Regions from separate parts of the Cryobacterium sp. TmT2-59 genome, predicted to be linked through region 2. Evidence: predicted binding sites of a transcription regulator. Region 2 holds the regulator's gene; the other holds the start of a gene.
What was found. The regulator HrcA, encoded in region 2, represses chaperone genes, less so after heat shock. The targets are predictions, from matches to a motif close to TTNGCACTCGNNNNNNNCGAGTGCNAA.
Positions count from the first base shown of each region.

Region 1: a site for HrcA is predicted at 3,038-3,064, ahead of groES (co-chaperone GroES). Genes of this name have one in related genera too.

Region 1 is NZ_SOGM01000030.1:31,013-38,610, forward strand. It holds gene tsaD (tRNA (adenosine(37)-N6)-threonylcarbamoyltransferase complex transferase subunit TsaD) at 1-32, shown strand, start outside; gene E3T24_RS05305 (DUF4190 domain-containing protein) at 192-587, shown strand; gene E3T24_RS05310 (DUF4190 domain-containing protein) at 681-1,319, shown strand; gene E3T24_RS05315 (hypothetical protein) at 1,405-1,818, shown strand; gene E3T24_RS05320 (methyltransferase domain-containing protein) at 1,811-3,010, opposite strand; gene groES (co-chaperone GroES) at 3,139-3,435, shown strand; gene rarD (EamA family transporter RarD) at 3,510-4,466, shown strand; gene E3T24_RS05335 (ABC transporter substrate-binding protein) at 4,664-5,959, shown strand; gene E3T24_RS05340 (ABC transporter ATP-binding protein) at 6,778-7,548, opposite strand; gene E3T24_RS05345 (ABC transporter ATP-binding protein) at 7,545-7,598, opposite strand, start outside.
Region 2 is NZ_SOGM01000062.1:14,587-22,184, forward strand. It holds gene dnaJ (molecular chaperone DnaJ) at 1-921, opposite strand, end outside; gene hrcA (heat-inducible transcriptional repressor HrcA) at 987-2,009, opposite strand; gene E3T24_RS10390 (DUF4870 domain-containing protein) at 2,176-2,622, shown strand; gene E3T24_RS10395 (DUF4870 domain-containing protein) at 2,719-3,099, shown strand; gene hemW (radical SAM family heme chaperone HemW) at 3,275-4,501, opposite strand; gene E3T24_RS10405 (DUF1990 domain-containing protein) at 4,506-5,153, opposite strand; gene lepA (translation elongation factor 4) at 5,158-7,011, opposite strand; gene E3T24_RS10415 (HNH endonuclease signature motif containing protein) at 7,227-7,598, shown strand, end outside.

The DNA of each region.
Region 1 (7,598 bases), on a different contig from region 2:
CGACCCTTCCGGTCTCGGAGATCCAGGTCTAAGTCCCGGCCAGAGCGGTGTTTACGCTCCGACCGGGTATTCTGGCTTGCACGGGCGCCGTTCGTCTGGTCCGTTGACACCCCATCTGGCGGGGTGCCACTATGGCACCGCCAGATGTTCACTTGCCCAGATGTTCAGTTCTGTCCAGAAGGAGCTTCGCCATGACCGACCCCAACCTGACGCCGGGTACCCCGCCGATGTTCCAGCCGCCCGCGGCCCCCGCGAACCCGGCGCCCGGCACGCCCCAGGTTCAGGCTGCACCGGCCTACGGGCAGAACGCGGCGTACCCGCAGCCGTACGCTGCGCAGGGCTCGTCCGAGAAGTACAACGTGCTGGCGATCATCTCGCTGGTGACCGCGGTGCTCTCGATTTCTCTGGCCGCCATCATCACCGGCCACATCGCCCTGAGCCAGATCGGCAAGACCGGCGAGAAGGGCCGCGGCCTCGCGATTGCCGGCCTGATCATCGGTTACGCGAGCCTGGTTCTCTCGGTCATCATCGGGGGGCTGCTCGTCCTCGCGATCGCCAGCGACCCGACCATCCTCAACAACATGTGAACGAAAACCGGAATCTCGACACCAGGATTCCGGCACAGCTGACGCACTGGAACCCGATCACGGCAGACGCCGTGCGGAAAGGAAGCAACTCAGATGAGTGATTCGAATACCCCCGGCCCCGGCGTCCCGCAGGTCCCCGACGTCCCCCAGGTGCCGGACGTGCCCCAGGTCCCCGACATTCCCCAGTCCGCGGATGTGCCGCCCGCCGCCCAGCCCGTGCGGCCGGCCCAGCCCGTGCCGCCCACCGCCCAGCCCGTGCCGCCGTTCTCCGGCGGCCAGACGCCCCCACCCGGGTACGGACCCCCGACGCCGCCCCCGGCCGGGCCGGCCCCGCCTCCGACCCAGCCGTCGGCCGGACCGACCCAGCCACCCGCCTACTACGGCGCTCCGACGACCCCGCCTCCCGCCTACGGCGCCCCGTCCTCGGATCCCTACGGGGGCGCGCCGGCGGCCAAGCAGCCGATTTTCAGCATCCTCTCGCTCGTGGCCGGCGTGATCGGAATCCTCGGGTTCCCGATCGTCTTCATCCCGATCGCGGGCGGCATCCTCGGGCTGTTCGTTCCGGCCGCGGCCGTCGTGCTGGGGTTCCTCGGCCGGTCGAAGGAACCGCAGGCCCGGGGCTTCTGGCTGACCGGCATCATCACCGGGTTCGTCGGCGTCGCCCTGGCGTTGGCGAGTATCCTGATCTGGGCCGTTATCTTCGCCAGCATGCCCAACAGCTACTCGTACTGAGTTTCACCGCGGGTGCCTGACCGGCGCACCGTTCGGGCGCACGGATGCGGCGGCGCCCGTTTACAGCATGTCGGAGGCAGCAGGAATGGTTGGGGAGTACCGGGACCCGTCGGACGACGTCGACGACTTCCGGCTCGACCTCACCCGACCGCCGGCTTCGGTCGAGGGCGAACTGGACTATGCGTCGACGGTGACGGCTCCCACCGAGTGGGTGCCGTATGTCTACACGGACACCGAGCTGCGTGCCCACGCCGAGCGTCACGGCCTGTCCGTCGCCGCGCTCGTCTTCGGCCTGCTGGGACTGCTGGTCGCCATCTTCGGCGTCTGGGGTGCCGCCCTGTCGCTGGCCGCGATCGTCCTGGCGATCATGGCCCGCGCCACGGAGCACCGGTCGGGCGCGCTCTGGGTCTACGGCCTGGTCACCGGTCTCGCGGGCCTGCTCATCGCCGCCGGGTGGGTGCTGGTCATCACCCTCGTGCTGATGTCCGCCGTCAGCTGAGCGCCGACACCCGCTCGACCAGCAGGGCCACCCGGTGTCCGGCGGCCCGCGTCAGGACGAGCGTTCCTGACTCCGGCCCCTTCAGCCGCAGCCGGGTGCGCAGGGTGGCCGGGTCCACGTCCACGCCGCGCTTCTTGATCTCCAGGGTGCCGATCCGGCGTTCCTGCAGCGCGAGGCGCAGCTTCTTCTCGTCGACCGGCAGGGTCTCGAGCACCCGGAACGCGGTGGCGAACGGCGTGCGCACCAGGCTGGCGGAGGTCAGGTAGGCGATGGACTCGCTCAGCATCAGCGCGTCCAGCGAGCGGGCCAGGTCGCCGATCAGGCGGGCACGGATGATCGCACCGTCCGGCTCATAGAGGTAGTCGCCCAGCACCCCCACCGGGGCGTCCTCGCTGTCGGCCGGGGCGTTCAGCTCATGGCTCCCGTCCCGACCCAGCAGCAGGGCGGACCGGCGGATCCCGGTGCGGGCCAGGCTGCCGAACCAGAGCGCCATCTCGACGAGCTTGCCGTCCACGGACACCCACTGCGCTTCAGCGTCGACCGGGATCTGCTCCCGGTCGTGCCCGGGGCCGAGCTTGACGCCGATGGGCATCCGTTCGCGGAGGCCGAAGACGAAGTCGAGGCTGGGGGAGTAGTCCTCCGGCCGGGTCAGGCGGGAGGTGTTGGTGTGCCCGGCCGTGCGGCGGGCGGGGTCCAGCCAGGCGGCGTCGAAACCGGTGAGGTCGACGCTCTCGGCGTCGGCGTTCAGCACGGTCGCGTTCTCGAACGGGGCCAGGTTGAAGCTGGCGACGGTGGCCGTCACCTCGTCGGCGTCGACCGCGGTCACCTCGAGGTCCATCGCCGCCAAGGCCATTGCGTCACCGCCGATCCCGCAGCCGAGGTCGACGACGCGGTTCAGCGAGGCGCCCGCGAAGCGGCCCGCGTGGAGGGCCGCGACGCGCAGCCGGGTGGCCTGTTCGAGGCCGGTCTCGGTGAACAGCATGCGGCCGGCGAACTCGCCGAACTTGGGCACGGCCCTGGCGCGCAGCCGGGACTGGCCCAGAACCGCGGCCACCAGCCCGGGGGCGTGGCCGGCCTTGCGCAGATCACTCACCACCCGCACCACGTCGGCGGCCGATTCGTACGGCGGCAGCGAGTCCAGCAGGCGCAAACCCTCCGGAGATAACAGCTCAACGAGCTCAGAGCGTTCCATCCCGCAAACCTATCAACTCGGCCGGGTCTGGCACTCACGTTGCGTGAGTGCCAGAAGCGCCCTAAACTCGACTTAGCACTCTCGCTGTGAGTCTGCTAACTAAGTCTTAGCTAAGAAAGAGGTCAACCGTGTCGGTCTCCATCAAGCCGCTCGAGGATCGCATCGTCATCAAGCAGGTCGACGCAGAGCAGACCACCGCTTCAGGTCTGGTCATTCCTGACACCGCCAAGGAAAAGCCCCAGGAGGGTGAAGTTGTCGCCGTCGGTCCCGGCCGGATCGACGACAACGGAAACCGCATCCCGCTCGACGTCGCCGTCGGCGACAAGGTGATCTACTCCAAGTACGGCGGAACCGAGGTCAAGTTCGGTGGTGAGGACCTCCTCGTCCTGTCGGCTCGCGACGTGCTCGCAGTCGTCGTTCGCTAGTCACACACACTGATCGATAGAATCCCGGATGGCCCTGGCCATCCGGGATTCTTCGTTTTGAGAGAGGCACGAAAGTGCAGGACACGCCCCTTCCGCCTTCCCGGGGTGCCGCGCGCCCGGCGCGCTCGGAGCAGAGCACGGGCCTGATCTACGCGGTTCTGGCGTACACGCTCTGGGGCATGCTGCCCCTCTACTTCCTGTTGCTGGCACCGACCGGGGCCTTCGAGATCGTGCCCTGGCGGGTGCTGTTCTCCCTGGTCTTCTGCGCCCTGCTGATCACGGTCACCCGCAAGTGGCGGTCGTTCCTGGGCCTGCTGCGCAAACGCCGGATCGTCTTCACCATGGGGCTGGCCGGGCTCCTGATCTTCATCAACTGGCAGACCTACGTGTTCGCGGCGCTGAGCGGCCATGTGGTCGAGGCGGCGCTGGGCTACTTCATCAACCCGATCGTGACCGTGTTCCTGGGCGTGCTGCTGCTGCGGGAGAAGCTCCGTCTGCTGCAGTGGGTGGCCGTAGGCATCAGCCTCGGGGCGGTCGTCGTGCTCACCGTCGGGTACGGGGCGCTTCCGTGGGTGTCGCTCGTTCTCGCCTTCTCTTTCGGCTTCTACGGTCTGATCAAGAAGCGGGTCGGCCGGGACGTCGATGCCGTCGCCGGTCTCACGCTCGAAACCGTCTGGCTCGCGCCCCTGGCCGTGGTCCAGCTGATCGTGGTGGGCGCCGTCTCCGGCCTGACCATCGGCACGGTCTCGCCGTGGCACACCGTGCTGCTGCTCCTGGCCGGCGTCATCACGGCCGTTCCGTTGCTGTTCTTCGCCGCCGCGGCCCGTCGCCTGCCGCTGACCTACCTCGGCCTGATCCAGTATTTCGCACCGATCCTGCAGTTCCTCGTCGGCGTCTTCGTGCTGCACGAGCCCATGCCGCCCGAGCGGTGGGCCGGATTCGGCCTGGTCTGGCTGGCCCTGGTCGTGCTTACCGCCGACATGGTCCTGACCGGGCGGGCGCCCCGCCGTTCGTCGCTCGAGCCGGCCTGAGGCCGGATCCGTGCGGCGGCGACGCCTCACGCGCAACAGATCGCCGGTGCGAGCGTCATCGGCCGCCGATAACGATTTGGTCCGCGTTACACGGATGTAACACGGTTGCCTTGTTTCGTGCGTTCCCTGTCAATAATGTGACAGAACGGCAGTCATTCGACCGCCGGCATTTCTCATTCCTAGTCCCAAGGAGCAACATGAGCGTATTCGCGAAGGCCTCGGCCTCCCGCTCAGTCCGGGCCGTCGTCACTGGAGTCGCCATGGTCGGCGTCAGTGCACTTCTGCTCACCGGCTGCAGCAGCAATGCTGCTGAACCCGCTGCGTCGGAGTCGCCCGCGGCGAGCGGTGACGCCCAGACCATCAAAGCCGGTGACCGCAATCTCACCCTGAAGATCGGCACCGTCCTTCCTCAGAGTGGCGCCCTCGCCTTCCTGGGCCCGCCCGAAGAGGCCGGTGTCGCGCTGGCCGTCAAGGACATCAACGACGCCGACCTCGGCATGAAGATCGAGCCCGTCTACCGGGACTCGGGTGACACCACCACGGACACCGCGACCGTGTCGGTGACCGACCTTCTTTCCCAGGACGTCTCCGCCATCATCGGTGCGGCATCCTCGGGCGTCTCCAAGACCGTGATCGACCAGATCACCGGTGCCGGCGTCGTGCAGTTCTCGCCGGCCAACACCTCGGCCGACTTCACGAAGTACGCCGACAAGGACCTCTACTGGCGCACCGCCCCCTCCGACCTGCTGCAGGGCGAAGTCCTGGGCAACCAGATCGCCGAGGACGGCAACAGCACCCTGGGCCTGATCGTGCTGAACGACTCCTACGGCACCGGCCTGGCCGACTCCACCACCGCGGCGTTCGAAGCCGCCGGCGGCAAGGTCGTCGCCAAGTCGCTGTTCAACGAGGGTGACTCCAACTTCGCCGCTCAGATCTCCGAAGTGACCGCGGCCAACCCGGATGCGATCGCCCTGGTCACGTTCGACCAGGCCAAGGTCATCACCCCCGCGCTAGTCGGATCGGGCTTCCCGGGCGACAAGCTCTACTTCGTGGACGGCAACCTGGCCGACTACAGCAAGGACTTCGCTCCGGGGCTCGTCGCCGGCTCGAAGGGAACCCTGCCCGGCCTGGACGTCGGAACGCTCGGTGACTTCACCGACCGTCTGAAGGCGGTCGACCCGACCCTGACCGACTTCAGCTACGCGGCCGAGTCCTACGACGCCGTCATGCTCGTCGCCCTCGCGGCGTACGCGGCCAACGACGTCAAGGGTACGACCATCTCCAAGTACCTGCGCCAGATTTCCGGCGGAACCGGCGACGGCACCAAGGTCACCGACTTCAAGGCGGCGGCCAAGGCCCTCGCCGCCGGCGACCAGGTCAACTACGACGGCTTCTCCGGGCCGGTCACGTTCGACGAGTACGGCGACCCGACCGAGGCCACCATCGGTGTCTACGAGTACGCAGCGGACAACACCTACGCACGCATCAACTAGTCACGAACCAGTCACCGACTGATTAGTGATCAGGAAGGGCCCCGACTCCGGTCGGGGCCCTTCTTCGTGCCCGGTCGTCGTGCCCGGGACTCCGGGCGCCATGCTCGGGCGGGGCGGGGCGGGGCGGGGCGGGGCGGGGCGGGGCGCCGGCGGTGCGTGGCGGCACGGTCCGGCCCCCGGTGACGCCGTCTCCGGCCACGGATGTCGCGGCGCACGCTCTGCACGCCGGCGCAGGTTAGAACCTGCGCCCCGGGCCACATCGTGCGCCACGAGCCACGAGCCACGAGCCACGAGCCACGAGCCACCGGCTCACGAGCCCGACAGCCACGGCGCGCATCCGTTGTTTGGGCACCTCCGGCGAGTTCGCCACTTCCGATCGAGTTCGACTCGCGCACGTGACGAAGTCGACCGGAAGTGTCGAGCTCGAGCGGCGATGACGCGCCCCCGGACCCGACGGCCGCGAGTCCGCTTCTGTGCACCCGGACCCCGGCCACGGTGTCGGCCGGCCCCGTCCCGGTGAGGCCGTATCCGGCCACGGATGTCGCGGCGCACGCTGTGCACGCCGGCGCAGGTTAGAACCTGCGCCCCGGGCCACATCGTGCGCCGTGCGCCGTGCGCCGTGCGCCGTGCGCCGTGCGCCGTGCGCCGTGCGCCGTGCGCCGCGAGCCGCGACGGCGCACCGGTACAACGACGGGTAACGCACGGGCACCCAGGAGCCGCCCACGGGCACGCAGGAGCCGCGCACCGGGCACACAGAAGCGGCGCCCGAGGATCTCTCGGGCGCCGCTTCTGTGTGCGGGTGGTGCGGGTGTGCCGGGTCAGTCGTCCTGGCCCAGGGTGCCCAGGTACAGGCCGATCACCTTGGGGTCGTTCAGCAGCTCGCGGCCGGTGCCTGTGTACGCGTCGCGGCCCTGGTCGAGCACGTAGCCGCGGTCGCAGATCTGCAGGCAGCGGCGCGCGTTCTGCTCCACCATGATCGTGGTCACGCCGGCCTTGTTGATCTCCTTGACCCGCAGGAACGCCTCGTCCTGGCGCACGGGGGACAGGCCGGCGCTGGGCTCGTCGAGCAGCAGCACGTGCGGGCCCATCATCAGGGCCCGCGACATCGCCACCATCTGGCGTTCGCCGCCCGAGAGCGAACCCGCCCGCTGCTGCAGCCGCTTCTTCAGCTCCGGGAAGATCTCGGTGACGAACTCGAGCCGCTCGTGCAGGCCCTTCGGCTTCAGGAACATCCCCATCTCCAGGTTCTCCTGGATGCTGAGGGTCGGGAAGACGTTGTTCGTCTGCGGGACGAAGCCGACGCCCTTGGCCACGAGCTTGTTCGCCTTCAGGTTGGTGATGTTCTCACCGCGCAGCAGGATCTCGCCCTCGCGCACCTTGACCTGGCCGAAGATCGACTTGAGCAGCGTCGACTTGCCGGCGCCGTTCGGGCCGATGATGCCGATCAGTTCACCGTCGTAGGCGGTCAGCGAACACGCGTTCAGGATGTTCACGCCCGGCAGGTAGCCGGCCGTGACCGTTTTGACCTCGACGACGGGTTCCCCGGTGGGGACGTAGACCGGCGGGGCGGTCGGGCTGGAGTTCGTCAATCGAGCAGCTCCTTAATGGCTTCGACATGTTCGGTTTCGGCCGCAGGATC
Region 2 (7,598 bases):
CTTGATCGTGATGACCTCCGCGCTCTGCATACCGGGCTTGATCTCGACCTCGATGTCCCCGTCGAGGGCCTTCACCGTGGCGGTGGTGCCCAGGATCGCATCCGTCATCGGCACCTCGAGGGTGGCGAGCAGGTCGTCGCCGTCGCGGCTGAAGACGTCGTGGTGGCGCACCTTCATCTCGAGGTACAGGTCGCCGTTGGGGCCGCCGGCCGGGCCGGCCTCGCCGCTGCCGGGCATCTGCAGGCGCAGTCCGGTGTCGACGCCGGCCGGGATGTCGACGGGCACCGTGCGGCGCGCGCGCACGCGGCCCTGGCCCTGGCAGGTGACGCAGGGGGTCGCGATGATCGTGCCGTAGCCGCGGCAGGAACCGCAGGGGCTGTTGGTCATGACGTTGCCCAGCAGCGACCGGACGGCACGCTGGATGTTGCCGGTGCCGTGGCAGATGTCGCAGGTTACGGGCGACGTGCCCGGCTGGCAGCAGGTGCCGCTGCAGCTGGTGCAGACGATGGCGGTGTCCACCTCGAGCTCACGGTGGGTGCCGAAGATGACCTCGTCGAGGTCGAGTTCGACCCGGACCAGTGCATCCTGGCCGCGCTCCCGGCGGGACCTCGGGCCGCGGGTGCCGCCGCCTCCGCCTCCGCCGAAGAAGGTCTCGAAGATGTCCCCGAAGTTGCCGAAGTTGGCGTCGGCGTACCCGTTGCCGCCGCCGGAGCGGCCGTTCCCGCCGCGGTCGTAGTTGTCGCGCTGCTTCGCGTCGCTCAGCACGTCGTAGGCGTGCGTCACGGATTTGAACCGCTCCGACGCGTCCGCGCCCGGGTTCACGTCGGGGTGCAGCTGCCGGGCGAGCTTGCGGTACGCCTTCTTGATCTCGTCGGTGGTGGCGTCGCGTGCAACGCCGAGTACTTCGTAATGGTCAGCCAAAGCTGGCTCTCCTCGATATGTTCTGATACGTGGTGCTCCCCCGGCTTCTCGGCACGGGGAACTGGTCAATTCTCGCCGAGTAGGCGTGAAAGGTAGCGGGCGACCGCGCGCACGGCCGCCATGTTGTTGGAGTAGTCCATCCGGGTCGGGCCGAGCACGCCGAGGCGGGCCAGGTTGCCACCCTGCGACGAGTAGCCGCTGGTGAGAACGGATGTCTCGGCCAGCCCGAACGGCGCGTTCTCCCGGCCGATGCTGACGGACACACCGTGCTGGTCGGTGGCCATCTCACCGAACAGGCGCAGCAGCACGACCTGCTCCTCGATGGCCTCGAGCACCGGGTAGATGCTGCCGGTGAAGTCTTCCTCGGTGCGGACGAGGTTGGCCGCCCCGGCCATCACCAGCCGGTCCTGCCGGTTGGCCCCGACCTGGTCGTGCAGGGTTCCGGTGATCAGGTCGACGGCTTCCTGCTGCTCGAACGGTCCGAGCACGCCGGCTCCGGTCAGGGCGGCGGCGGCCTCGCTCATGCTGAGTCCGACCAGGGCGTGGTTCAGGCGGGTGCGGAGTTCGGCCAGAACGGGCTCGTCGAGCTGCCGGGGCAGGTCCACGATGCGTTGCTCGACCCGGCCGGCATCCGTGATCAGCACCGAGAGCAGGCGCGTCTCGGACAGGGGCACCAATTCGACGTGGCGCACCTTCGCGCGGGACAGCGAGGGATACTGCACCAGGGCCACCTGGTGGGTCAGCTGGGAGAGCAGGCGCACGCTTCGCGCCAGAACCTCGTCGAGGTCAGCGGACTGGCCGAGGAAGGTCTCGATCGCCTGGCGCTGCGCCGCGGACAGCGGACGCAGGTCGGCCAGGTGGTCGACGAAGAGGCGGTAGCCCTTGTCGGTCGGGATGCGGCCGGACGAGGTGTGCGGGGCCGCGATCAACTCTTCCTCTTCGAGGAGGGCCATGTCGTTGCGGATCGTGGCCGCCGAAACTCCGAAAGAGTGCCGGTCGACGATCGATTTGGAGCCGACCGGCTCGCGGGAGGCGACGTAGTCTTGAACGATCACGCGCAAAACTTCGAGGCCGCGGTCAGACACCATGTTGTCGCCTCCTCCCGTTCATCCTGAGCGCAGTGCACTGGCACTCTTCGTATGAGACTGCCAATCATACCGCGACCGGCTGTGGTTCCCCATTGCTCCCGCATGATTGACGGCAGTACCTTAGGCATGTAACAAGCGTCCCCCCTGTGCACCGAAAGGCACGATCATGAGCAATTCCACTGAGCCAACACCCGACGATTCGAACTGGGGACAGCGGCCGCCGCAGCCTCCGTACCAGCCCGCTGCTCCGACCGCTGCGGCACCCCTGACGGAGGCGGAAGACCGGCAGTGGGCGTCCCTCGCGCACCTCGGCGGCATCCTGAGCTTTGCGCCGTCACTCATTATCTGGCTGGTCTTCAAGGACCGCGGCCGCTTCACCAACGTCGAGGCGAAGGAAGCGCTCAACTTTCAGATCACGCTCCTGATCGGTTATTTCGCCATCAACTTGGTCGCCAACGTGATCGGCTTCCTCACCTTCGGCCTCGGGGGCGTCATCGGCATCCTCGCCTGGGCGCTCTACATCGTCGGGGTCGTCCTCTCCGTCCTCGGATTCCAGAAGGCCAGGGAGGGAACGCACTACCAGTACCCCTACGCCCTTCACTTGATCAAGTAGCCGCTTGATCGGTAGCCGCTTGATCGGTAGCCGCTTGATCGGTAGCCGCTTGATCCCGTAGCCCGGCACCAGCCAGAACAGTCAGAAGGAGCACGAATGTCCGAGTCCACCCCACCGCAACCGCCCGCCGGCCAGTACCAGGCCGCGAGCCAGATGAACCCCGCAGACGAGAAACTGTGGGCCACCCTGATCCACATCGGCGGGATCCTGTTCAATTTCCTGCCCGCCCTGATCGGCTACATCGTGCTCAAGGATCGCGGCCCGTTCATCCGGGCGCACACGGCCACGGCGCTGAACTTCCAGATCACGTTGTTGATCGCGTACACCGTCGGGGGGCTCCTGACCATCATCCTGGTCGGGTTCCTCATTCTCGCCGCAGCGGGCATCCTGAACATCGTGTTCGGCATCATGGCCGCCCTCGCCGCCAACAAGGGCGAGTACTACACCTACCCGTTGACGATCAAGTTCGTCAACTAGGGCCAGTCACTAGCGGCAGACACTGGTCGCCCCGAGCCAATTCGACGGAGATTTTGATTTAAAAACACGGATGCGGGCTGTTCGGCCCCGATTCCGGCAAAATCTCCGTCGAATTGGTTCCAGGACGGGCTGAGGGCAGTGGGTGCGCCCGTCAGCGCGGCAGTGGGTGCGCCCGTCAGTCGGCGAGGAGGCGGCGCACGACCGCATCCGCCAGCAGGCGTCCCCGCAGGGTCAACTCGACCGTTCCGCCGAGGGCGGCCCGGGCGTCGATCAGTTCGTCGGCGATCAGTCCGGCAACCTCCCGGCGCCCGAGCGGGGTGAGCGTGTCGATCCGGATGCCCTCACGGATGCGGGTGCGCAGCAGCACCCGTTCCACTTCGCGGGTCGCCGCGTCCAGGGTTTCGCGCCCGGCCGCCGGTGAATCCCCGGCCCGGATGCGGTCGGCGTACGCCGACGGATGCTTGACGTTCCACCAGCGCACCCCGCCGATGTGGCTGTGGGCGCCCGGCCCGACGCCCCACCAGTCCTGGCTGCGCCAGTAGGCGAGGTTGTGCCGGGAGCGGTCCGCGTCATCCGTGGCCCAGTTGCTGACCTCGTACCAGCCGTACCCGGCGGCGGCGAGTAGTTCGTCGGCCAGTTCGTAGAACTCGGCCTGCATGTCCTCGTCGACCGGCACCAGCTCGCCGCGTTTGATCTGGCGGGCCAGTTTGGTGCCTTCCTCGACGATCAGGGAGTAGGCGCTGATGTGGGTGGGGGCCAGCGCGATGGCGTGTTCGAGGCTGGTGCGCCAGTCGAGCAGGGTCTCCCCCGGTGTGCCGTAGATCAGGTCCAGGGACACGTCGAGGTCGGCGTCGCGGGCCCACTGCACGACGAGCGGCACCCGCTCGGGATCATGGGTGCGTTCCAGGGTGGCGAGCACGCTCGGCACGGCGGACTGCATGCCGAAGGACACCCGGGTGAAGCCGGCGTCGGCGAGGGTGGCGAGGTAGGCGGCATCAACGGAGTCGGGGTTCGCCTCCGTGGTCACCTCGGCCCCCGGGGCCAGGCCCCAGGTGGAACGCACGGCCTGCAGCATCCGGATCAGGTCGGCGGCCGGGAGCAGGGTCGGGGTGCCTCCGCCGAAGAAGACGGTCGCCGCCGGGCGCGCGGGCACGCCGGATGCCTCGAGGATGCCGCCTGCCGCCTCGACCTCGCTGATCGCCTGGCCGGCGTAGTCATTTTGGGACGCGCCCCTCAGCTCGGTGGCGGTGTAGGTGTTGAAGTCGCAGTAGCCGCAGCGCACCCGGCAGAAGGGCACGTGCAGGTAGACGCCGAAGTCGCGGTCCGCGGCCCGGTGCGCGGCAGTGGCCGGCAGCAGGCCGTCGCGGGGTGCGGGGTCGCCGAGGGGAAGGGCACTGCCCACGGGTCTATGCCCCGCCGATCGGGTGCAGCGCCCGCAGGTAGCGCTTCGTGAACTTCGCCTGCTGCAGCCGCAGCACCGGCGCGCCCAAGCGGTAGAACCAGGTGCTGGGGCGGGAAAAAGCCCGGATGGTGAGCCAGACGGAGTCGTCCTCCCGGTGGTCGACGATGAAGGACTCCTCGCCGCTCTCCGGGTGCCCGGCCATGGTGCCGTAGGCGAAGCCGACCTGGTCGGGCTCGTCGACCACGTAGACCACGCGCACCGGGGCGTCGATGGTGAACGGGCCGACCTTGACCGAGAGGTGCGCGGACATGCCGTTGACGATGTACGGGGTGCCGTCCTCGGCGAACGTGGCCTCGTCGGCGGGCTGCTTCTGGTCGCGGACGGCCTGCCCGTCGGCGCCGAAGACCAACCCGGTGTACTGCTCGCCCGTGCCGCCCTGCAGATCGGTCACGGTCATGCCGCTGCCCCGCTGCAGGCCCCAGGTCATCAGTGACTTCGAGGCCAGCTGGAAGCGGTCCGCGCCGCTGCCGAGACGAACGCTGCGCACGATCGGCCGGTAGCCCTTGGGCGGGTACCGGAGAAGGTCGGGCGCGAGGGTGCCGCCGATGGACGCGTAGGTGACGGCGGTGTCGGTGAAGGTGGCGCGGCGCATCCGTTTACTTCTTCTCTTTCTTGGCGGGCTCGTCGCCGGACAGTGCGGCGATGAAGGCCTCCTGCGGCACCTCGACCCGGCCGACCATCTTCATGCGCTTCTTGCCCTCTTTCTGCTTCTCGAGCAGCTTGCGCTTGCGGGAGATATCGCCGCCGTAGCACTTGGCGAGAACGTCCTTGCGGATGGCGCTGATGGATTCGCGGGCGATGATGCGGGCGCCGATCGCGGCCTGGATGGGCACGTCGAACTGCTGCCTGGGGATGAGCTTCCGGAGGCGTCCGGTCATCAGGACCCCGTAGTCGTAGGCCTTGTCGCGGTGCACGATCGCGCTGAACGCGTCGACCTGTTCGCCCTGCAGCAGGATGTCGACCTTGACCAGGTCGGCCTCCTGCGAGCCGATCGGCTCGTAGTCGAGGGATCCGTAGCCGGCGGTGCGGCTTTTGAGGTTGTCGAAGAAGTCGAACACGATCTCGCCGAGGGGCATCGTGTAACGGATCTCGACCCGGTCCTCACCGAGGTAGTCCATGCCGAGGAGGGTGCCGCGGCGGCTCTGGCAGAGTTCCATGATCACGCCGACGTAGTCCTTGGGGGCGAGGATGGCGGCCTTCACGATCGGTTCCTCGACCTTGGCGATCTTGCCGTTCGGGAACTCGCTCGGATTGGTGACCGTGACGGTCTTCTTGTCGTCGGTGGTGACCTCGTAGATCACGCTGGGCGCGGTGGTGATCAGGTCGAGCCCGAATTCGCGGTCGAGCCGCTCGGTGATGATTTCAAGGTGCAGCAGGCCGAGGAAACCGCAACGAAACCCAAAACCGAGGGCCACGGATGTCTCGGGCTCGTAGACCAGGGACGCGTCGGAAAGCTTGAGCTTGTCGAGGGCCTCCCGCAGGGCCGGGTAGTCGCTGCCGTCGATCGGGTACAGGCCCGAGTACACCATGGGCTTGGGCTCGGTGTAGCCGGGCAGAGCCACCGTGGCGGGCCGGAGGGCCGTGGTGACCGTATCGCCGACCTTCGACTGGCGCACGTCCTTCACGCCGGTGATCAGGTAGCCGACCTCGCCGACGCCGAGTCCCTTGCTGACCGTCGGTTCGGGCGAGGTGACGCCGATCTCGAGGATCTCGTGCGTCGCACGGGTCGACATCATCTGGATCTTCTCGCGCGGATTGAGCTTGCCGTCGATCATGCGCACGTAGGTGACGACGCCGCGGTAGCTGTCGTAGACCGAGTCGAAGATCATCGCGCGGGCCGCGGCGTTGGGGTCGCCGACCGGGGCGGGGATGAGGCTGGTGGCCCGGTCGAGCAGTTCCGCGACGCCCACGCCGGTCTTGCCGGAGACCCGGAGCACGTCGTCGGGGCTGCCGCCGATCAGGCTGGCGAGCTCCTTCGCGTACTTGTCGGGGTCGGCGGCCGGCAGGTCGATCTTGTTCAGCACCGGGATGATCGTGAGGTCGTTCTCCAGCGCCAGGTACAGGTTGGCCAGGGTCTGGGCCTCGATCCCCTGCGCGGCGTCGACGAGGAGGATGGCTCCCTCGCACGCGGCCAGGCTGCGGGACACCTCGTAGGTGAAGTCCACGTGGCCGGGGGTGTCGATCATGTTCAGGGCGTAGGTCTGGCCGTCGAGCTCCCACGGCATGCGCACGGCCTGGCTCTTGATGGTGATGCCGCGCTCGCGCTCGATATCCATCCGGTCCAGGTATTGGGCGCGCATCGACCGGTCGTCGACGACGCCGGTGATCTGCAGCATCCGGTCGGCCAGGGTGGACTTGCCGTGGTCGATGTGGGCAATGATGCAGAAGTTACGGATGAACTCGGGCGGGGTGGCGGCCGGTTCAAGCGCCGTGAGGGGTCTCGGTGACATGGTCTGGCAATTCTCCCATAGCTGGCTGGTTCCCGGTTTCGCCCGGCACCGGCGAACCAATTCGACGGAGATTCTCTTGTCGCAAACCTTTTTCGGTGCGTTCCGAGCGGTTTCGGTCAGAATCTCCGTCGAATTCGTTCAGGAAGGAGCGCCATCCGCCCCGTCAGGCGTGCGCTTTAGTCAGGACTGTCGGTGGCTGCACCTAGCCTGCTGTCATGTCCACTTCGGTCGGCACCACCCAGAAGCAACTCGGTCTCCTCTTCGACGCCGTCGCGGCGGCCGACCGGGTGATCGCCCGGAACCACGCGGTGCGAGCCGCCGCCGTCGATGAGGCCCGCCGGTTCAGCGAAGCCCACGCCGCGGAGATCCCGCTCGGCCCGCACTCCCGCTGGGACCGCGACGAGATCGCCCGCCGCGAGTTCTCCAGCGAGCTCGCCGCGACGCTGCACCTGCCCGAGCCCACCGCGGACAACCTGATCGCCGAGAGCCGCGCCCTGACCGAAAACCTTCCCGGCACCCGGGCGGCGCTGGAGGACGGGCTGATCAGCTACCGGCACGCCCAGACTCTGATCGGGCAGGCCTGCTCG